One region of the Priestia sp. SRI_019 genome, then DNA from elsewhere that is predicted to be linked to it. Evidence: predicted binding sites of a transcription regulator. Region 1 holds the regulator's gene; each other region holds the start of a gene.

Region 1 (8,012 bases):
TGCTTCAGCTCGTTTTTCTCCAATTGGCATACCCATAAAACGACTAGCATCCTCTGAAGAATAAGAACCGCTTGTTTCATAATTAAAGCCAATGACGAACTTCCATAAAGGATCTCTGTTACTTAAAGGATATTTAGAAATACCGCTGGCTACAAAAGAATAGTTGATCAGCGCATTTGCAATAAAAAAAGTAGCCAGTATGCCTACGAGGTTTTTTCCTATTTTCTTTCGACGAGCTTTTAACTCAGCAGCATTCTTCGTTTTAATGTAAGGTTGAAGAATTTGCAAGATGAAATAAATGAAAACAGCGACGATAATAATGGGTCCTAGAGGGCGCATTAAATTTCCTAACGACAATAGAAGGCCAATATAAAGCCAGCTAAACTTGTTATGAGCATATCTTTTTATAATAAGGTAAAAAGCTGTATAAAATAAAAAAGTAGCTAAATGCTGGTTAGTTAACACTGAGCTATAGAGAATGTTCGGAATGTAGAACGCATATAGAAAAGCTGCCATTCTCCCAGCAAGTTCATTAAATACTTTTGCGCCAATTAAATAAATAAAAATAACGGTGCCAGTGGAATAAAAAATATTTAACAATTTTAATATAAAAATATTATCTCCAAAACAGCGAATAATAACAGATTCATAGAATGAAAAGCCTAGCTGATATACCCATGTAGTAAAATAAACGCTTTGGTTAAAGTCATAATTTCCTTTTGCGATATTACGCGCGGCATCTAACATGACAAGAAAGTCAGATTTTACAGGCGTTTGAACAGAAAGCATCCATGCTAGTCGAATACCTAAGGTCAAAACGATCAGTGAAATAAAAAAAACAGTTTTGTTCATGTATCTACTTGCAATAGCTATTAGAAAAATGACAAGGAAAGTGATAAATATTCCTTCAATAATAAATGAATTACTTAAAGCCAAGCCCTTTAATTCCAATGAATTTGTCATCGCATTATAACTGCCCCATAGAGACCACGTGAGAATAATGACACATAAAAAGATCAGGCTTTTGGATAAAAATGAGTTAAGCATATTACCTCCTGCAAATTATTTCAAAGATAAGGTACAAAATTCCTACCCTATGATACCATATTTTATTATTTTGTATATATTTTTCTTATAGAGTATAATATTAGACTGTTCTGAAATTACAACAGCGGCATAACGTTTGATAAAAGGGTAAGCGGAGTAGGCAGTGATTTAGTAATAGATAAAAGAGGTTGAGAAAAAAGGATTTTAGTCGAAGTGAAAAACGAACCATTAATCACCATGTTTGATTAGTGGTTCGTTATGGTGAACGTAGTTTCATTTGTTTAGTTCCTTCCAGCAGTTGATTGGAGGGCAAGACGAAGACTCCCGCGGAAAGCGAAGTCTTGCACGGAAATCAACTGCGGTGTAACAAGCAATCCCTACTAGCTTATTTATTCCATTTGTTCTCCTATAGATTCGCTTGATTTAGTTATGTCTCAATCTCTTCTTTTTTATCATGTGTTTTCTGATGCGAACAGCTTTTATGTTTTAAACCGATCTTTTAATAAATTCCATAGGGAACTCACTCCGAGACTAATGCTGATCAGAATTCCTGATAGAGCTACTATTAAAGCGATATATTCAAAGATAGAAAACTGCTTCATGCTATCCCAATTGATGTTTCCCTTTAGTTTGCTAATAACTAAATTCATTCCGTAAATACCGGAAAGAACCGTATAAATCGTTAAAATTAATAATAAGTAATTGTGACGTTTGGCTGCGATTTTCTCTTGATTTTGGTACAAAGTGCCAAGGGTTTCTTTGACTTCTTGATAAAGAGAATTGATGTGAAAGATTTTTTTAAAAAGCTCAGAAAACTCTTGACCTTCTGTGCGCGAGCTAATTTCTAAAAATAAATATTTACCTGAAAATACGGTAATAGAGCGGATTAGTCGTTCAATGCCCTCTGAATTTTTATGAAACGTGAGCTGAGAATACTCATAAGATAGTTTTAGCAACACGATTTTATAGAAAAAATGTAAAAATAAATTATAGTAATGCTGGCCAAATAGATGATTCATCAAAAGCTGATCCGTTTTAGAGTCTGTCGATTTAGAAATACATGAAAACACATGGTCTGTTATGACGTAATAGGTTTCAGGAGCCCACCTTTCATACACGTGTTTAGTATTATACGTTTTAATATACTCATGATTGTGTGCAGAAATAAACGCTTTCCCGTCAGGCGTATAGCTATTTAGCTGCCCAGTACGAAATAAAGTTGTGGAATTAATTTCTTGCTCTTGATTTACCGTTACATAACTTAACACAAACATCCGTTCATCGATAAAATAAGGAAGGCTCCCAACGTGCTGTTCACGCGTGGCTTCTTTCTTGATGTGTTCGTTCAAAAATGGCGCAAGCTGTGAAAAAATATAATCTTGCACTTTGCTATAGCGATGATGTTCATAGGTAATGGTGGATCCGTGCTCTTCAGCAAGCTTCGGTTCTAATACACGAAAATGATTCATGAATTCTAAAATATCATCATAGGTGTAATGATTATGGCTCATCTCAGTGCGAATGGTCATGACGCCAATTTCAAAAGGACATAAAAAAACATCCACAGACAGCACGTTGCTAGACACGGTGGTGGAGGAAGTGTGTAACGTAATGGTATGGTCTATTTTTTTTGAAAATCGAAGCAGCCCTTCTTTTTCGCACGAGTCAGGGAATAGAATACATTCAATGTAAGGAAGAAAATATTGATCCAGGCTATCATGAGATACGTAATACTGTTCTCCGTAGTATTCTTTTTCTAAATGTTTGTTTTGAATGGAAAAAAAATCGAACAAATTTTCTTTCAGTGCATGAACAAGCTGCTCTTTATTTTTTCGATCAAAGGAAAAAGGAAAAAGAAACATGTTCATTGCTTTGGTAGGTACAATGGTTTGAAATGGTTCTGTTTTCCTTGGTGTATTGGTCATAAACTACATCCTTCTTATGGTCGGTTGTATTTCCTTGTAAGAGTCGCGGAAATGCAGATAGAAAGTAAAAGGTGAAACAAGCTTTACAAAAACCGTTCTACCTGCCTGCGGTGATTCAACGTATCATTTATAATATGCCAATTTTTTTAGAAAACAAACGTAAAAAAAACCAACTAACATCATGATTAGTTGGTTTTACATACAGTGTCTGATTAGTGAATCGTGCGATATACACCAGTTACTTTTCCTAAAATCGTTACGTGGCGAAGAATAATAGGCGCCATCGTTGAATTTTCAGGCTGTAAACGAACGAAATTTTCTTCTTTAAAGAAACGTTTTACCGTTGCTTCGTTGTCCTCGGTCATAGCGACCACAATATCTCCATTATTAGCTGTTTGCTGCTGACGTACGATTACCATATCGCCATCTAGAATACCAGCTTCAATCATACTTTCTCCCATAATTTCAAGCATAAATACATGATCATCTGGAGAAACGAATTTATCTGGAAGAGGGAAATATTCTTCCACATTTTCAACGGCTGTTATAGGAAGACCCGCTGTTACTTTACCGATGACAGGAACATTAATGACATTGCTTTTAGGGATGTTTACTTCATCTAGCTGAAGAACTTCGATTGCTCTTGGTTTTGTTGGATCTCTGCGAATTAACCCTTTGCTTTCTAAACGAGCTAAATGCCCGTGTACAGTGGAGCTAGAGGCTAATCCTACCGCTTCCCCAATCTCGCGAACAGAAGGCGGATAGCCTTTTAATTTTACTTCGTGCTTAATAAAATCTAGTATGTCTTGTTGACGTTTTGATAGCTTCATATTTTTCACCTCGATTTTAGCTATTCTTTAGGTGAATTATACCACGTGGTGTGTCAATATACAAACATAAGTTCGAAGAATTCCATTGACAGAAACAAATGTTCTCAATAAAATAAGAACATATATTCTGATAGGGGGATCATAATATGCAACAATTCTTACATTCTATGAAACATTACGCTATTTTTTTTGCAGTTATCGCTGCACTTACATATGTATTGACGCTGGTTTTAGGAGCGGATAAAGTAGATTTAGACAAATATTCAACGGTTACTATTACAAAAGGAGATACGCTTTGGGACTTGTCCAACAAGTATCATAATCACCATCATTTGACCACCAATGAATTTGTCAAATGGGTTGAAGACGTTAATGATTTAAACTCAGATACTGCCCAGTCTTTATCTCCTGGAGATAAATTATATATTCCTGTTTTAAAAAATGAGTTACATAATCAAGTGGCAATTGAACAGTAGTGTGTAACGGCCGTTCCTGAATATTGTTAGAAGCCGAAAAGGTCGTGATAAAAGTGGACGCCATTATTTATTGCCGTGTCAGTACGGATAAAAAAACCCAAGAAACATCTTTACAGCGCCAGCAAGAAGAATTAAAAAAGCTTGCTAATCTTCATCATCTAGAGGTGAAAAAAGTCGTGATGGAAAAAGCAAGCGGATATGATGTAGACAGAGAGGGTATTTTGGATGTTCTTCATACAATGAAAGAAGAGAAAATATCCGTGCTGCTCATTCAAGACGAAACACGATTAGGCAGAGGAAATGCCCGAATTGCGCTGCTTCATGCTTTTCATAAAGAAAATGCTACCATCTATACGATTAGTCATCAAGGTCAGCTTCAGCTTTCAGAATCTGATTCAATGGTGTTAGATATTATTAGCTTAGTGGAAGAGCATCAGCGGAAATTACATAATGCTAAAATTAAAAGAGGAATGAAAAGAGCCGTAGAAAACGGTTATCGTCCGCAGAAAAATTTAAAAAATCAAGGAGTTAACTCGGGAAGAGAAAAAAAAGAAGCGCCGATTGAAGAAATTGTCCGCCTTCGTCATAACGGCTTAACCTTTGCTGAAATTTCAGTTACGCTAAAAGGTTTTGGTTATAATATTTCAAAAGCGACGGTACATCGCCGCTATCAAGAGTACCAAGAGAGTGCTCAATCTCTTGATAAAACGAAAGAGATTTAGTAAGATGACTACATGTTGCCGGAGCGGTTCGGTAATTTTAATTATTGATTATAAGGAGATAGGTTTTATATGCTATCAAAAGATAAACTTGCTCGTATTAATGCTCTTTCAAAAAAGGCAAAGGCTGAAGGGCTGACAGAATCTGAAGCGAAAGAACAGCAAGAGCTACGTCAGGAATATTTAAAAGTTTTCCGACAATCTATGACAAATCACCTTCATACGATTAAAGTTGTGGACGAAGAAGGTAAAGATGTTACGCCTAAGAAGTTAAAAGAGAGTAAAAAGAAGCGTCTTCACTAAGACGTTCTAGTAAAACTAGAGGGAGTGTTCCCTCTAGTTTTTTGTATATTTTTAATAAGGGGCACAAAAACTGTAAAAGTGGAAATTTTTTTGGTTCAAGTATTGTACAAATAAGCAAATCATTAGTATGATAACATATGTACATAGTTTTGAAAGGAATGAAGAGTATGACACAACGTATTGAAGATCTTTCGATTGCAACAATTCGTACTTTATCAATCGATGCGATTGAAAAAGCAAATTCAGGTCACCCAGGTATGCCAATGGGAGCTGCTCCAATGGCATATACATTGTGGACAAAATTCATGAACATCAATCCAAAGAATCCAAACTGGTTCAACCGTGACCGCTTTGTATTATCAGCAGGACATGGATCGGCACTATTATACAGCTTGCTTCATTTAGCTGGATATGACTTATCAATTGAAGACCTTAAAAACTTCCGTCAATGGGGAAGTAAAACACCAGGTCATCCAGAGTTCGGTCATACAGCAGGTGTTGATGCAACAACTGGTCCACTAGGACAAGGTATTGCAATGGCTGTTGGTAAAGCAATGGCAGAACGTCATTTAGCTGAAACATACAACAAAGAAGGTTTAGAAATTGTAGACCACTTTACGTATGGTATTTGTGGTGACGGAGACTTAATGGAAGGTGTATCTGCTGAAGCAGCTTCATTAGCGGCACACTTAAAATTAGGACGTTTAGTTGTTTTATACGATTCAAATGATATTTCTTTAGACGGAGATTTAGATCGCTCGTTCTCTGAGAACGTAGAAGATCGTTTCAAAGCTTACGGATGGCAAGTAATCCGCGTTGAAGACGGCAATGACTTGACAGCGATTGCAAACGCAATTGAAGAAGCAAAAGGCGATTTAACACGCCCAACGCTAATTGAAGTAAAAACAACAATCGGATTTGGTTCCCCAAACCACGCGGGTACTTCTGGCGTGCACGGTTCTCCATTAGGTTCCGATGAAACAAAATTAACAAAAGAAGCTTATGCATGGACATTTGAAGAAGATTTCTATGTGCCAGAAGAAGTGTATGCTCACTTCAAAGCTACAATTGCTGAAGATGGCCAAAAGAAAGAAAACGAATGGAACGATGTATTTGCACAGTATAAAGAAAAATATCCTGAACTAGGTCGTCAATTTGAACTAGCAGTAGAAGGAAAGTTACCGGAAGGCTGGGAAGAAACGCTTCCAGCATACGAAACGGGTTCAAGCTTAGCTAGCCGTGCTTCTTCTGGAGAAGTATTAAACGCAGTAGCACAAGCTGTACCTCAATTCTTCGGCGGTTCAGCTGACTTAGCTGGCTCAAATAAAACAATGATTAAAGGTTCAGAAGACTTCACTGCAGCTGATTACAGCGGACGTAATATCTGGTTCGGTGTACGTGAATTTGCAATGGGAGCTGCATTAAACGGTATGGCTCTACACGGCGGTGTAAAAGTATTCGGAGGAACATTCTTTGTATTCTCTGATTATCTTCGCCCAGCAATTCGCTTAGCAGCTTTAATGAAGCTTCCTGTAACATATGTATTCACACATGACAGTATCGCAGTTGGAGAAGACGGCCCAACACATGAGCCAATTGAACAATTGCCATCACTTCGTGCAATGCCAGGTCTTTCAGTGGTTCGTCCTGCAGATGCAAATGAAACAGCTGCTGCATGGCGCTTAGCATTAGAGTCAACTGACCGCCCAACGGCGCTTGTATTGACTCGTCAAAACTTGCCAACGCTTGAAGGTACAAAAGAAAATGCATACGAAGGCGTGTCTAAAGGTGCATATGTTGTATCTAAAGCTGGTAAAGACCAAGCGGATGCATTAATACTTGCAACAGGCTCTGAAGTAAGCCTAGCAGTAGAAGCACAAAAAGCATTAGCTGCGGAAGGCATTGACGTATCTGTAGTAAGTATGCCTGCATGGGATCGTTTCGAAGAGCAATCTGCTGAGTACAAAGAAAGTGTTATCCCTAAATCAGTGAAAAAACGTTTAGGTATTGAAATGGCTTCTACACTTGGCTGGGAACGTTATGTTGGAGACGAAGGACAAGTTCTTGGTATTAATCACTTTGGTGCATCTGCTCCTGGTGAAACAATCATGAAAGAATTTGGTTTTACAGTTGAAAATGTAGTAGCAAAAGTGAAAAGCTTGCTTAATGCATAATTCTTTTTCATAAGAAAGAGCAGACTCCTGTGGTCTGCTCTTTTTTTTCGACAAAAAAACAAAGGAATTTTTTCATCGATAGACAAGCATTGCGTACACCATTCGGTATAATGGTACAAAAAAGAACGAGCCGAAAGGGAGGATGAATCGTGAGAACGTATGAAGTATATTTAATGGAGGAAGAAGTTGCATCATCCTATTTTCGAAGAGAAAAGCTCATTTATCAGCTGCTGATTGAATATAGAATGAAACGTCACTTGCAGGAAACGCACTTACAAAAACAAGTTCATTACATTACTCGCCAACTGCCCATTTCATTTATTCAACGAGAATTGCTTCAGGCGTTTTCTCATTATCCTCATTTTTTTACTCATCAAGAGACGTTTGTGCTGGAATATCCTCATAAAAAAAGTCGAGCATCTATAAAATTAACGAATCGCTGTATAACAATTGAAGGAGATGGCAATGTTGATGCTGAGACAGCTTTTTTTGAAGTATTACGCAAGCTAGATCCTTGTTTTTTAGCAGTGAATTATGG
Region 2 (8,012 bases), on a different contig from region 1:
AGCCCTTTTGTCCAAGTATTTGAAACAGCCGGGCTTCAAGGGGCTTCTCATGTTATGAACTTTATTTTATTAACAGCTGTCCTTTCAGCAGCCAATTCAGGTATTTATGGCTGTACAAGGATGCTTCATTCTTTATCTCAGTCGGGAGATGCTCCTAAAAGTTTGTCCTATGTAAATAAACAAGGCGTACCTGTTTACAGCTTAGCTTTCAGTGTCTTATTTTTATTATTGGGAACGTACCTCGTATACTTATATCCTGAAAAAGCTTTTTCTTATTTATTAGCTATTCCTGGATTTACAGTTTCTCTTATATGGATTAGTATTTGCTTAGCTCAGCTAAAGCTACGTCCTCAATATAAAGAAAAACCATATTTTAAACTTTGGGGCTTCCCTTATTTAACGCTTTTTGCCGCATGTACATTAATTATTAGCTTCATAGTCTTTCTCATAGACAGTGCGAATAAGTTGAGCTCTATAGTTTGTGTAGCATTCGTTCTCGTAATGGTAATTCTTTCATTTTTCAAAAGGAACACCAAACCTACTTCTCTTGAAGTACCGAATGATACCAATTAGATTTTACATTCTTCAAAAACTTAAATCAAAAAAGCTACTTTTTAAAGTAGCTTTTTTGATTTATAGAATCACTTGCTTCATCTGACAGCATTTTTAGTGATTTAACTCACGATTTGTTTTTGGGATTTTTGTTCTTCATTCCAAGCATCTGAGGTTTCAAGGCCTGGTAAGTGTAAGATACTCTTTGCACCTCCTTATAGTTGTTTTCGCTGTGAGTGTAGTTTATCCCTTTAGCGTAATATGCCATATTCGTTTTGAGCACTTCTTTCATTTTCTGCATAGCTTGTAGATTACAATAAGCAACATCGATTCCCATTAAGTGCCCAAAATGGTGATGTACGATTGTGTTTGACATACCTTTGTTATCCACACTGTAAATTCGTTAATCATGTTAATTAACTCACGAATGTACTTGTTTTTGTGATGATCAAACTGTTTGTACGTTCCCTCTACTTTGCTAAAATCAATCCATTTCTTTAGTTTAATCATAGGCGGATTAGTGCTCAAAAAATACGCGAGTTCTTGCAGCTGATTACTGATCCTCAGCCATGTTTCTGCTTTGATTTCTGTCACTTGGGTAGGTTGATACTGTGGCACATACTTGCAAATCGTGGTGTAGAAATAAGCAAAAGCTTCATCAGCAAAATAGACCGATTCTTTATTCCAATACTTTGCATTGTACTCCCCTGGTTTCACTTCTATATAATAAGCATTTTCGACCTTGTTCACATTTGTTATCATTTCAAAAGGAGATTCCATAGCAACACCTCTTTTTTAGATAACGTTAGTATGTCCTTTTTTATTAGTGATTTACCTAAAAATCACTCCCAAGTTAATATCATGTACTTTTATTTTTTAAATCATTTATAAAACATAGGTATGATTGCCTTTCCTTTGAATAGGTTAGTTGTAAAAAAACATATAGCCGAAAGGAAGTAGCAATTATGCATATAGAAATAAATATCTTATTTACTTTAGGTTCTTTACTGGGTTTATTAGTAGGAGGAGGACTTCTCAAATTAGTAAACCATTTGGCAAGGGGGAGAATCCAATTTATGTATGCTATATGCGGTGGAATCTTATTGGGCTTATTGTTCTTTGATATCCTTCCGTCTACTTGGCATCTATATGATTTAAGAGGCGTTTTATTAGGAATTGTAGTCGGATATATCATCATGCTATGCATTGACCTCTTTTTGCATAAACAAAACAGCGAAATTTCACCCTTACAGGCACTTATCTTATTAACGGTTGCTATCTTTTTTCATAATGTCATCACAGGTATTACATTTGGAATAACAGATATGCACCAATCAGCTTCTGTATTCGCAGCTACCCTTTTACATCAGGTCCCAGAGGGGATGGCAATTATGACAGTCCTCTCTATAGCAAAAATACCTAACATCTTCTTTTTACTAATTGTAGCCATTCTGTCGCTGTCTTTAGGAGGCAGTTTATTCATTGGTGAAAGTGTACAAGTTTCCTCACTTAAACTACAAGCTTTATCGACTGGCGCAGCAATCGGTACACTGTCTTTTGTTATCTTTCATGAAATAATTGGAAATACCATCAAGCACTTCAGGAAATTGCATGTATGGCTATTAATTTCGCTAGGATTCGTAATTATTTATGTTTATCAATATTCCCTTTCATTATTTCATGGCCATTAGAATGATTAAGTATAAGTGGCAAAAAGACAACTGCAAGTGTATGCAGCTATACCTCACTCTGATCATTTATAAAAGAAGAACATTTCATAGAATGTTCTTCTTTTACATTACTTCCTAGAGTCATGATTATGGTAACTAGAAATAACTGTTTAGAATCCATATTTCATTCTCTTATATGTAAGCATCTGTATGTTACCACTCTTCTGTGATATCCTCTTCAGTCTCTAAGGCAGCTGCATTTGCGGCTTTAATGATAAACTCGCAAAGTTCTTCTCTTTCTAACGTTTCGTTGAAATAGTCAAATTGTTCATTTAACTCATTTAATCCTATAACTATCTCTTGTACATATTCTAAAATATCTTGTTCTGACATTTTATCTACAGAACCTTCAAGTCTATTCATATAAGCATCAAGGATTTCATCAGTGGCTTTAATATTCTCTGCAGTGAAAATCTCATCATCTTCCATTCTTTGTTGCCAAGCTGCTGTCGGTTTATTATTTTTTAGGTCTTGCATTATTGTAATATCTCCTTAGGGTCATATTTCCATTTAGCTATAAGCCTAATGCTAATCTGATTATATATCAAAATTAACCTAGAAGATTGTAGATACCCTTTTTATTTTTAGTTACTGTGAGACAGGTGATTATGGATATAAAAAATGTGCTAATTAAATGTGCTAATTAGTGGATGAATCCTACTTTTCACTTAAATAAAAGGTCAATTTCTCCTCGATCATAATCCAAAATCCAATTATTATATTCTTCATAAAGAAAGCGTATAGATTCTTTACTTGAGGCTAAGACATCACATCCGCGATCATCATACAAATGAAAAATCATTTTTTTAGAGAGATTAATAAAGTAAATATCATAACTACTTTGGGAATTACTCTTCAGAATAGTAGATGGATGAGCAAAGTCTTCATAATTAATAGCCTTTAAAAGCTGCGCATATCTTAATTCTGTTTTCTTACAAGAAAGTCCAAAGCGATGGGTCAAAGATTGATCATCGTCTTCATCTTCATCCTGAAATATACTCGGCAAACAGTGATGGTTTAATTGATATAGCCGCTGTTTATCTTTTATGTATTTTAAATAAACGTTTAAAGGTCTTTTTTGAAGGAAACGATCTTTGTTCGTAGTATGCACATCCGTAACAAAAAGAATCTCATCTCCCTCTCCAAATACCCTTTGAAATAATGTGATTGATCGATGAAAAGCTTGATTCAAACAATCTTTTTCGTGAGATGAAATTAATGGATCTGATATTTCAAAGCGAATGCTATATTTCCACGAATAAAACAGAGCTGCACTTAAAGTTAATCCTTCAAAGTATTTTTCTAAAAATGAAGGCAGAGTGTTAGTGCTCATGTATTTTTCTCCATATTTTTTAGTTTTTATAGTTTATAAGTAACTTTTTTTACTTAAACATTAAGTAATTGTTTTAATTCTTTTTTTAAAAGCTTTTATAGTGCCAATTAATATGGTCAAGTTCTAACTCTATTTCAATTAATTGTTCTATAACTTTCTCTTTATCTAGTGAAGAGCTAAGAAGAGCTTTAATTAACCGCTCAATTTTATTACTACTCTGAGAAATGTCATTTAAATTTAAATCAGTCTATTTATTAAAATAAAAAGCACCTCAATTAATAGATGCCTAGTTTTTATTATTATTTTTCTTCTGTAATCATAAACTGTACCACATTATTTAAATTGATGTGCACTAACTCTTTTTCATTCAAAATGAATCTTTTATATTTTGTTATATGACTAATGACTTCTTTCTTTGATGCGGCTTCGAATTTTAATTCCTTTGTCCTGCCATTTATAAATTCGAAAATAACTTTAAATTTAAGCATAGGTGTATCTCCTCATTATCTACTTATTGTTCTTGTTTCATCAATTCTTCTTCAAAAAAATACTTGGATATTTAGTAACCGTATAAGAGTATCTTTTCATGTTTTTTACATAATGACTTTTTAAGATTGTTACTAATTCATTCGATACTCTTATAGTTACTGTTTTTCCATTACTAAATATTTTCACGTTATATCCTTCATCTTCTCTCCTACGTTCTGTTCTTGCCTTTTTAGTAGCGAACAGAGCCAAGGAACGTTCGGTATTAATGATGAGGGAGAAAAATGTGTCAGTCCTTGGTCATTGCTATTATCTTTGGGCTAACGTTTACATACGCATCAATGCGCCATTAGGCTTTGGTAACTCCTCAGCTGTTATCAGATTCATTTTACAAAAATGTTCAAAAAATTGTTGTGCCAGCTCTCTTTCCTTTGCGTCACTTTTCAACTCAGCTATATCAAGCAAAATTTGAGCCATCCATAAATTATCAAAATAACGGTATTTACCTGTATTCCATGTCATTTTTTGTGATGCTCTTTCATTTGCATAATATTTCCAGAAAGGCATCTGATCCGATTCCTGTTCTGTAAGCTGGAGTCTGTATTTTGAATGAGCAGGAATATATCCATCTTCACAAAGCTTACCGATAAAATCTTCATTCACCATATAGACGCCTAAGATACGTCTGTCTTTTTCAGGCATACTGGAATCTATTGCTGTTAATAAGACAGCACTATTTTGGTGCAAACGGATGGGTTTGGTTGGCTTCCCCTTGTTATTACCGCTTTTTATTACACCTGAAAAAACCTTCCACTCTAAAAAAGAACTATTCTGTTCTTCTGTGTCACACCAAAAAACCATTTGTGATTCAGAATGAAGTTTATGATTTTTCATAAGTTTTTCAAGTCCCCAGCGAAGTTCTTGGTTTTTTCGTTGTAGTTTTTTTTCCTCTTCCTTCTTCCGTTCTTCCTCGTTGTGTTCCATTTCCTTTTTTTCTATAATTTTTTCGAGCGAATGAGCAACACTTTTATCATGCAGTTTTAGATGCTTTCCAAATACATCGGGGAAAACAAACTTTTTATTTTCCGATGCGAAATGTATTTCAATACTAGAATCATTACATTTAACTATACTACCTATCCCAAAAAGCTTGTGTGTAACTTTCTTATTGATTAGATTCATTATTCTAGGCCTCCTTGTAGAATAAAAACTCGGTTACTATTAGAGAGTAAATTAATAATTTTATTCAACTAACATACCTTTAAAGCTCACACAACTGTTTGAGTTTTTTTCAGTTTAAAAAAGGGTATTGAAAAAATGTATCCATAATTCTATCTGAAACAAACACAGCGGAATTCGGAATACGATCGAAAAAACAATTGTAAAACTATTATAACATTTTTTGAAAATATTACAATTTTTTCATTGACAATATATTTTAATTTGAGGTAAAATGAAGTTTTGTTATTTATAATAACCCAAAATAAAAGTCTCCAACAAGTCACGAAACTTCTGGAAAGTCCCTATAAATAATCACTTGATTACCGGTGATAAGCGAAATGATTCCACCATTAAACTAATCTTTAAACTAACCCTCATTACGTTGGAGGCTTAGATTAGGGATGTACTACTACAGCAAGTGTTCGAGAAAGAGTGTTTATGTAAACTCGAAAAGAAGAAGCCTGGATCCCCTTAGATCCAGGCTTCTTCCCATACTGTTTAAGAAGTTGTTCATTTGCCCTTGTGAGGCCCTTTCGTTACGTATATCGGTTCATAACTAAAGTGCCTTGTGTGAGATACGAATACCTGCTTTCAATTTGAGGCAATACGTTTGTTGAAGTCGCTGTTAATTCTTTCAAAACTAATCAGTCCCTTCATAAATTAAGTATTTACCTTCCCACAACAACCAACAATAATATTAGCGTTGTACTATATGTGTACCACATGTTTTAAAGTTAAAACGTTAATCCAACAGATATTATTTAATTAAAGAATCAAACAGATGATGGTAGTGAATTTCCTTTCATATTAAAACCTGTTTATTCTCTATCAAAAAGGGAGTTTCCAGCAATCCCTGGATTAGTCATTTCAAAAGGATTTAAAATTAGATCTAATTCTTCTTCTGTTAAAACATCATACCTTAAGCATAATTCACGTACAGATTCACCTTTTAGGATTGCTTCTCGTGCGATTCTAGCAGTCACTTCATATCCAATATGAGGATTAATAGCCGTAATAATACCTACACTTTTTTCTACGTATTCTTTTAAATGTTCTTCATTCGCTTCAATCCCCTGCAGGCAATAATCCGTAAATGTCTGAAAAGCATTATTCATGATGCTAATTGATTGAAGTAAATTAAAAACAAGAACAGGTTCCATAACATTAAGCTCAAGCTGACCTGCTTCAGAAGCCAAGCAAATTGTATGATCATTACCGATAACTTGAAAGGCAACCTGGTTAATCATCTCTGGCATGACAGGATTAACTTTTCCAGGCATAATAGAAGACCCTGGCTGACGAGCTGGCAAAGTGATTTCTGCTAGTCCTGCACGGGGACCAGACGCCATTAGACGTAAGTCGTTCGCTATTTTCGACATATTTACCATACAAATCTTTAATGTTGCAGAAACTTCTGTATAAGCATCTGTATTTTGAGTCGCGTCTACAAGATGATTGGCCTTCTTAAGTGGTAAACCACTGATATTTGCTAGATATCTTACAACATTTTCGATATAACGTGGATCTGCATTTAAACCCGTTCCAACTGCAGTTGCTCCCATATTAACCTCATATAAATGTCCATAGGATTGCTTAATACGTTTCATATCGCGCTCAAGAACACGACTATATGATTCAAATTCTTGACCAAGACGGATTGGAACCGCATCCTGTAGGTGAGTACGTCCCATCTTTATAATAGAATCAAATTGTTCTGCCTTTTTCTGAAATACACTGTGCATATAATTCATTGTTTTCAGTAACTTATCTAGCAGATTAAGCGTTGCAATATGGATAGCAGTTGGGAATACGTCGTTTGTTGACTGTGACATGTTTACATGACTATTAGGGCTTAAATCGGAATAAGAACCTTTCTTATGACCAAGTACCTCTAAAGCTCTATTTGCAATAACCTCATTTGCATTCATATTCATTGAGGTCCCCGCGCCACCCTGTATTGGATCAACAATAAATTGATTATTTCTTTTTCCTTCAATAACCTCGTCTGCTGCTTCAATAATTGCATTACCCAGCCCATCATATAACCTTTTTGTTTCCATATTAGCAAGAGCAGCAGCTTTCTTAACAATTCCTAATGCTTTAATGAGTTCCGGATGAATCTGGTAACCTGTTATTGGGAAATTTTCAACTGCACGTAATGTTTGAATCCCATAATAAGCGCTGACAGGCACCTCTTTCGTTCCTAAGAAATCTTTTTCAATTCTTACATCTTGTTTTTCAAGTGTTCCTATATTTGTCATAATATTGATCTCCTTCTTTATAAACAAATAAATTATTTTAAGCTACATCTGATTTTTTAATAGAATCTGTATAATGCTTTGCTTTTTCTTTATCGAATCCGCCTTCCCACTTAGACATCACAATAGCAGCTAATGCGTTACCTACCACGTTGACAGATGTACGAAGCATATCTAAAATACGATCAATACCAGCAATGAATGCCATACCTTCTAGAGGTAATCCCATTGAGCCCAGTGTTGTTAACACAACAACAAATGATGCTCCTGCAACTCCTGCCATTCCCTTAGAAGTCAACATCAACACAAGTAAAAGTGTAACTTGTTCTATGAAAGATAGATGAATGCCATACATTTGTGCAATAAAAAGGGCAGCAATGGCTTGGTAAATAGATGACCCATCAAGGTTAAAGGTATATCCTGTCGGAATAA
Region 3 (8,012 bases), on a different contig from region 1:
TGCTTTATGCAGCTTTTGCGCCAATGATTTATGAAGAATATCATTTACCAGCGTACTCTTACCTGATCCAGATACACCTGTAACAGCCGTGAACATACCTAACGGAAGCTTTGCTTTTACATTTTTTAAATTATTTTCTTTTGCTCCTATAATTTCAATCATCCGATCTTTATCTATTGACCGTCTTTCCGCTGGAAGAGGAATAAACTTCTCTCCTGATAGATATTGACCCGTTAAAGAGTTTTCATCCTTCATCACTTCCTGAGGCGTACCTTGAGAAACAACAGCCCCCCCGTGTACCCCGGCTCCTGGTCCGATATCAATTAAATAATCAGCTGCCATCATCGTATCTTCGTCATGTTCTACAACAATCAACGTATTTCCAATATCGCGCATATCTTGCATCGTGCGAATTAAGCGATCATTGTCACGCTGATGAAGACCGATAGAAGGTTCATCTAAAATATAAAGAACCCCCGTCAAACGAGAACCAATTTGAGTAGCTAAACGGATCCGCTGTGCTTCTCCTCCTGAGAGAGTTCCAGCAGAGCGGTTCAATGTTAAGTAATCAAGCCCCACGTTAATGAGAAAGCTTAGACGCTCACGAATTTCACGCAGTATCATATCCGCAATCTTCATGTCTTTTTCAGATAGGCTGAGACTTTCAAAAAAATCATATGCTTCTTTTACTGAGAAGCGGGTTGTATCTCCTATATGCTTTTCGTCAATAAGCACCGCTAAGCTTTCGCGTTTTAAGCGATTTCCTTTACATTTTGGGCAAGCTTGCTGAGCCATGTACTTTTCCATTTGCTCACGGATATAATCTGAACTTGTTTCATGATAACGGCGCTCTACATTCCGAAGCACGCCTTCAAATTCGATATGATTTTCTCTTACTTGGCCAAAATCATTTTCATAGCGAAAGTAAATTTTTTCTTTGCCGCTGCCATATAATACTTTATCAAATAAGTGTTCCGGGATATCTCGCACCGGCACGTCCATATCGATGCCGTAATGTGTACATACGGCTTCAAGCAGCTGCGGATAGTATTGAGAACTTGTTGGCTCCCAAGGTGCAATTGCGTGCTGGCGAAGCGTTAAGTCATAGTTAGGAATAACTAAATCTTTATCCACTTCCAATTTCGTTCCTAACCCGTCACACGTTGGACACGCCCCGTACGGACTATTAAATGAAAACATGCGGGGCTCAAGTTCTCCGATGGAGAAACCACATTTTGGACAAGCATGATGCTCACTAAAAAGCAGTTCTTCTTCACCTACCACATCAATAATTACTTTCCCTTCTCCAAGGCGAAGAGCTGATTCCAAAGAGTCCGACAAACGAGCGGCTACACCTTCTTTTACAACAACGCGATCAATCACTACTTCAATGGAATGCTTTTTGTTTTTTTCCAGTTCAATTTCTTCTGTTATTTCACGCATTTCTCCGTCTACTCGAATGCGAACGTACCCTTCCTTTTTAATATCTTCTAGCACTTTTACGTGGGTACCTTTTCGGCCAGATACCACAGGTGCCAGTACTTGAAGTTTTGTGCGTTGAGGGTACTCTAAAATTCTATCTACCATTTGCTCAATCGTTTGAGATGTAATTTCAATTCCATGATTAGGACAAATCGGCTTTCCTACACGAGCAAACAAAAGGCGCAAATAGTCATAGATTTCGGTCACAGTTCCGACGGTTGAACGAGGGTTTCGGCTCGTTGTTTTTTGATCGATTGAAATAGCAGGCGACAATCCTTCGATTGAATCTACATCGGGCTTATCCATTTGACCTAAAAACTGTCTTGCATATGCCGAAAGCGACTCGACATAACGTCTTTGTCCTTCTGCATAGATTGTATCGAAAGCCAAAGAAGATTTACCAGAACCTGATAACCCTGTTAATACCACTAATTTGTCTCGTGGGATTTCAATATCGATATTTTTCAAATTGTGGGCTCGTGCACCTTTTACCACGATTTTTTCCATCGCCATGTTTTATCACCCTTCCGCTTTTAATTCTAGAATCAAGTCACGAAGCTCAGCTGCGCGTTCAAAATTAAGCGCTTTGGCTGCCTCTTTCATTTCTTGTTCCATTTCTTCTACGAGCTTTGCTTTTTCTTTTTTGTTGAGCTTATCAAATGCCGGTGCTTCTTCATACGTTTCTGTATCTTCTGCTACTACTGTTGCACGAATTGAGCCTCGAACTTCTTTTTGAATCGTTGTCGGTGTAATACCATGCTCTTCATTGTAAGCTTCTTGAATACTTCTACGACGCTTGGTCTCATTGATAGCAATGTCCATGGAATTTGTGATGCGATCTGCATACATAATGACATGTCCATTAGAATTTCGCGCAGCACGTCCGATGGTTTGAATAAGCGATCGTTCTGAGCGCAAGAATCCTTCTTTATCCGCGTCTAATATGGTTACTAACGAAACTTCCGGAATATCTAAACCTTCACGAAGTAAGTTAATTCCTACAAGCACATCGTATTTTCCAAGCCGCAGCTCTCGGATAATTTCAATACGCTCGAGCGTCTTCACCTCAGAGTGAAGATATTGAACTTTAATGCCAATTTCTTTTAAGTAGTTCGTTAAATCCTCAGACATTTTCTTTGTTAACGTCGTAACGAGCACTCGTTCATTTCGCTTAATCCGGTCGTGAATTTCTCCAATTAAATCATCAATCTGTCCTTCAATTGGTCGAACTTCGATATTTGGATCCAATAATCCCGTTGGACGGATAATTTGTTCAATTACATCAGGTGCCTTCTCAAGTTCGTAAGGACCTGGTGTTGCAGAAACATGGACAATTTGGTTAATATGCTGTTCAAATTCATCAAATTTAAGCGGGCGGTTATCTAATGCGGACGGCAAGCGGAAACCATGATCTACTAACACTTGTTTACGCGCTTGGTCTCCATTGTACATTCCTCTAACTTGAGGAATCGTAACGTGTGATTCATCCACAACAAGAAGGAAATCTTCCGGGAAGAAGTCCAGCAGTGTATAAGGTGTAGAACCAGCGGGACGAAGCGTTAAATGACGAGAGTAGTTCTCGATTCCCGAACAAAAGCCCATTTCTCTCATCATTTCTAGATCGTAGCGCGTGCGCTGCTCCAAGCGTTGCGCTTCTAAAAGCTTTCCTGCTTCTTTTAGCTTCTCTAGCTGTTCTTCTAATTCTTTTTCAATGTTTTGAATAGCAACGCGCATTTTTTCTTCTCTCGTGACAAAGTGAGATGCCGGGAAGATAGCTACATGTTCACGATCTCCAATAATTTCTCCTGTTAGAGCGTCAACTTCTCGAATGCGGTCAATTTCATCTCCGAAAAACTCGACGCGAATACAGTGTTCATCTCGAGATACAGGAAAAATCTCCACAACATCGCCGCGAACGCGAAACGTTCCGCGCTTAAAGTCAATATCGTTTCTTTCGTACTGTACATCCACTAGCGTACGAAGCAGCTGATTGCGCTCTTTTTCCATTCCTACTCGAAGAGATACGACCATTTCTTTGTATTCTTCCGGAGACCCTAAGCCATAAATACAGGACACGCTGGCAATAATAATGACATCTTTTCGTTCAAAGAGAGAAGAAGTTGCCGAGTGACGAAGTTTATCAATTTCATCATTAATGCTTGCATCTTTTTCAATAAATGTATCTGTTTGAGGTACATAGGCTTCAGGCTGATAGTAATCGTAGTAACTGACAAAGTATTCAACTGCATTATTAGGAAAAAACTCTTTAAACTCACTGTACAATTGACCAGCAAGCGTTTTGTTATGAGCCATAATTAGTGTCGGCTTATTTATTTCCTTAATAACATTAGACATGGTGAAGGTTTTTCCCGTTCCTGTAGCACCTAATAAAACTTGATGCTGCTTACCTTCTTTAATTCCTTTCACAATCTTTTCAATTGCCTTTGGCTGATCACCTTGCGGCTGATATGGGGATACTAATTCAAACTGATCTTTCAAATGAAGGCCTCCGTTTCCATTTTCTTGTTTTATCTATTTTTTATTACGATATGTAAAAACCGAAAACACGAACTGATATTCGTATTTTATCACTTTATAATCATAAATGAAACTAATGAGTATTAATCTTATATAGTGTTTGTTTGTTTTTATTTTTTACCCTGTTACTTTATTACCCACTAAATTCTTATACTACCCTTTTCGAAGGGAATACAACTCTTTAGATGAAAGCAATAAAAGAAAGTAAGCTGCGTAATTGTTTGAAAAAGATAGGCTTTTGCGCCAATTTCTAAATTATGATACAGTATAAAAAATATGTACTGAGAGGGGTTTAGTATGGCAAGCGTTGATCAAGTTCTTATAAATAACTCCTTTATAACAGTTGAAGAATCAACTTCTTTAGCTAAAGTGAAATCTGAACTTTCAAACTATGACTTCGTTATAGTCACAGCAAGTACCTTTTATGTAATACAAAAAGATGAACGATACCTGTTAACAGGTCATGACGAGGCATCGTCTATAAAAAAAGTAATAGCGGATACAAATTGGCCTTCATCTTCTACTTCTACGTTAGCCAATTTACAAGCCAACACAAACTGGAACAGACCAGTCCTCATTCAAGCAGAAAACCAAGAAACCACAATAGGACTTGTAACACCTTCACAGTGGATTACACATTTGCATAGCCAAAATGAGATATTAGCTTCCTATTTTGATACATTGGCAGAAACCATTAATGATGCAGTGACAGCGGTCGATAATGAAGGAAATGTAATCTTGTGGAATACTGCTGCGGAACATACGTATAAGATTCAGAGAGATGATATTATGGGTAGAAAAATCGGAGAGCATTTCAAAGATGAATCCATCATTCTACATACGATTCTAAATGAAGGGCGCCCTGTACGCGGAACGTATCATCGTCCTAATGAACAAACTCACGTGCTCATCAATGCATCTCCTATTATAAGAAACAATCGAGTTATAGGTGGAGTCGCAACTGAACATGACATTACCAATATTGTAAGATTAAATGAAGAAATTGATGTGTCTCTTCTCATTCCAAAAGATAATCCGTTTTCTTCTTTCGCGGGTATCAGTCCTGAAATTAAGCAAGCCGTTGACATTGCCAAAAAAGTGGCATCTACAGATATGCCTATTTTATTAACAGGAGAACCTGGTTCTGGGAAAGAAATGCTGGCTCAGGCCATCCACTACGGGGGATCTAAACATAAAGAACCTTTTTTATCTTTAAATTGCGCCACTATTCCATCGGGACTCCTGGAAATTGAGCTCTTTGGTCATCAAAAAGATGTCTTTTCAGAAGATCCAACAACCATTGCGGGAAAACTGGAGCAGGCTCACAACGGGACGTTATTTATTGAAGAAATTGATAAAATGCCTCTTGAAATTCAAGTTAAGCTTCTCCGTTACTTGGAAGAACGATCCTTTTATCACGTTGGAGGCACGGAAGAAATTCAAGTTCAAACCCGAATTGTAGCCTCTACCACGACGCCTTTGGAAGAGTTGCTAAAAGCCGGTGAATTCCATGAAAATCTTTACTATTTGCTGACCGTCATCAACATTATTATTCCGCCGCTTCGAGACCATAAGGAAGACATCGAAGCATTGACTCAGCAATTTGTACAGGAATTCAGCAAGAAGTATAAAAAGAAGGCTCCTTTCATTAGCTCTGAAGTTCTCGAAGCCTTTATGCAATACGATTGGCCAGGCAATATTCGCGAGCTGAGAAATACGATTGAACGAATGATTTTTCTAAGTGATCAGTCGTTGATTACCCTTACGCACCTTCCTGACAATCTGAAGGATGCAAGTTCTTTCACAGAAGTTCAAAAAGAAGAAGATTCTCTTCAAGAAGCTAGGCTAATAGAAGAGACTCTTCAAAAAACCTATGGAAACAAAAGTGCAGCAGCAGATCTGCTTGGCATTTCACGGGGCACCCTTTACAACAAAATCAAAGAATACGGACTAAACTAATCAAAAAATTCGACACGAAGCTAAAGATGCTTCGTGTCAAATTTTTTGATTTCCTATAGACTTAACTTATTTCTGTTTTCTCGCTGTCATCTTCCCTTGTGTAAATAACAGAAGATAATCATACCCTCCGGCTTTCGAGTCCGTTCCGGACATATTAAAACCGCCAAAAGGATGAACGCCAACTAATGCTCCTGTACATTTTTTGTTAATATATAAGTTACCGCAGTGCATGGTAGCTAATGCCCTTTGAATCCTCTCTTCGGCTTCAGAGAAAAAGGCTCCCGTCAAACCGTAATCAGTTTCATTGTAAATCTCAATGGCTTCTTCCCAGTTAGCTGCTTTTGTCAACGCAAGGACCGGCCCAAAAATCTCTTCTTGCATAATTCGTGCTTTTGAATCCACATCTTTGAATACTGTAGGTTCTATATAGTAGCCATTTCCGGGAGCTTTAGCTCCCCCGGCAATAAGCTTTCCTTCTTCTTTGCCAATTTCAATGTAGGCTAATACTTTTTCATACGCTTTTTGATCAATAACAGGTCCCATAGAAGGGTTGTCTTCAGGCAGTCCGACGGTTAATTCTTTTGTTAACGCGGCTACCTTTTGGGCAACCTCTTCATAAACAGATTCTACAATAATCGCTCGAGAGCCAGCGGAACACTTTTGGCCTTGAAATCCAAACGCAGATGCTACGATCGCTTGCGCTGCCGCTTCTAAGTCTGCCGTTTCATCTACTACAACGCCATCTTTTCCTCCCATTTCAGCTATGACGCGTTTCAACCAAATTTGTCCAGACTGTACTTTTGAAGCACGTTCATAAATGCGACATCCTACTTCTCTTGATCCCGTAAAAGAAATAAAACGAGTTTGAGGATGTTCGACTAAATATTCCCCAACTTCTATGCCATCTCCAGGGATAAAATTCAGAACACCAGACGGAAGACCGACTTCCTCCATCAATTGAACAAATTTCGCAGCAATAACCGGTGCAGAATCAGCCGGCTTTAAAATAACCGCATTTCCAGATACAATTCCAGCTACAGTCGTTCCAGCCATGATGGCAAGCGGAAAATTAAAAGGGGAAATGACTACTCCTACGCCTAAAGGAATATACGTCATCTCTGTTTTTTCACCTTCTACCGGCGTTAAAGGACGATGCTCATTCGTTTCACTTAAACGAATCATTTCTCGGGCATAAAATTCCATAAAGTCAATTGCCTCCGCTGTATCCGCATCAGCTTCTGCCCAGTTTTTCCCCACTTCATAAACGAGCATGGCAGAAAATTCATACTTTCTTTCTCTCATCAGCTCTGCTGCTTTGAATAAATAATCAGCACGTTCAGCAGGCGGGACGTTCTTCCATGATTGAAAGGCTGCTGATGCTTCTTGCATTGCCTGCTCAGCATAAGCTTTAGTGCCACGGCTTACTCTGCCAATCACTTCATCTACTTTTCCCGGATTCGTAGAGACAATCACTTCTTCTGTTGAGATTTTATCCTTTCCAATCGTGAGAGGATATGTTTGTCCCAGTTCTTTTTTCACTTTCAGTAACGCCGCTTGCATCGCTTGTTTATTCTCTTCTGACGAAAAATCAGTAAACGGTTCATTTTTAAAAACTGAGATTTTTGTACTTACTGTCATTTCAACCAGTCCCCTTTAATTAGAAATTTATTTCGCGAAGTTTTTCAGCACGAACCATACGTTGGCGGGACGCTCGGCTAGACGTCTCATGAAATACCCAAACCAATCAATGCCGTAAGGAACATAAACCCTGACTTTATATCCTTCTTTTACTAGACGGTCCTGCAGCTCTACGCAAATTCCATAAAGCATTTGGAACTCAAATTGGTCATTTGAAATACCATTTTCTCTTACTAATCGTTTTGTGTACTGAATCATTTCTTCATCATGACTTGCTACAGCTGTATAGTGACCATTTAATAAATGCATTTTAATGATTTTTTTATAGTTTTCATCTACGTCTTTCTTTTCTGGAAATGATACTTCTGGTGATTCTTTATAAGCTCCTTTTACTA

What was found. Region 1 encodes LexA, which represses DNA repair genes until DNA is damaged. Its sites were predicted from a motif close to CGAACATATGTTCG; they were not measured.
Region 2: a site for LexA is predicted at 5,371-5,384, ahead of AC2YJL_RS15235 (malate synthase). Genes of this name have one in related genera too.
Region 3: a site for LexA is predicted at 4,050-4,063, ahead of uvrB (excinuclease ABC subunit UvrB). Genes of this name have one in related genera too.

The regions. Positions count from the first base shown of each region.
Region 1 is NZ_JBYCZN010000001.1:802,899-810,910, forward strand. Features, by position in the region: gene AC2YJL_RS04090 (glycosyltransferase family 39 protein) at 1-1,047, opposite strand, end outside; gene AC2YJL_RS04095 (magnesium transporter CorA family protein) at 1,527-2,972, opposite strand; gene lexA (transcriptional repressor LexA) at 3,185-3,802, opposite strand; gene yneA (cell division suppressor protein YneA) at 3,949-4,278, shown strand; gene AC2YJL_RS04110 (YneB family resolvase-like protein) at 4,332-5,000, shown strand; gene AC2YJL_RS04115 (DUF896 domain-containing protein) at 5,070-5,300, shown strand; gene tkt (transketolase) at 5,468-7,474, shown strand; gene sirA (sporulation inhibitor of replication protein SirA) at 7,624-8,012, shown strand, end outside.
Region 2 is NZ_JBYCZN010000002.1:972,421-980,432, forward strand. Features, by position in the region: gene AC2YJL_RS15205 (amino acid permease) at 1-573, shown strand, start outside; gene AC2YJL_RS15210 (hypothetical protein) at 889-1,332, opposite strand; gene AC2YJL_RS15215 (ZIP family metal transporter) at 1,518-2,243, shown strand; gene AC2YJL_RS15220 (hypothetical protein) at 2,436-2,759, opposite strand; gene AC2YJL_RS15225 (DUF3885 domain-containing protein) at 2,947-3,615, opposite strand; gene AC2YJL_RS15230 (hypothetical protein) at 3,915-4,103, opposite strand; gene AC2YJL_RS15235 (malate synthase) at 4,429-5,283, opposite strand; gene aspA (aspartate ammonia-lyase) at 6,141-7,583, opposite strand; gene AC2YJL_RS15245 (cation:dicarboxylate symporter family transporter) at 7,621-8,012, opposite strand, start outside.
Region 3 is NZ_JBYCZN010000004.1:145,255-153,266, forward strand. Features, by position in the region: gene uvrA (excinuclease ABC subunit UvrA) at 1-1,995, opposite strand, end outside; gene uvrB (excinuclease ABC subunit UvrB) at 2,002-3,981, opposite strand; gene AC2YJL_RS21685 (sigma-54 interaction domain-containing protein) at 4,318-5,979, shown strand; gene pruA (L-glutamate gamma-semialdehyde dehydrogenase) at 6,046-7,617, opposite strand; gene AC2YJL_RS21695 (proline dehydrogenase family protein) at 7,645-8,012, opposite strand, start outside.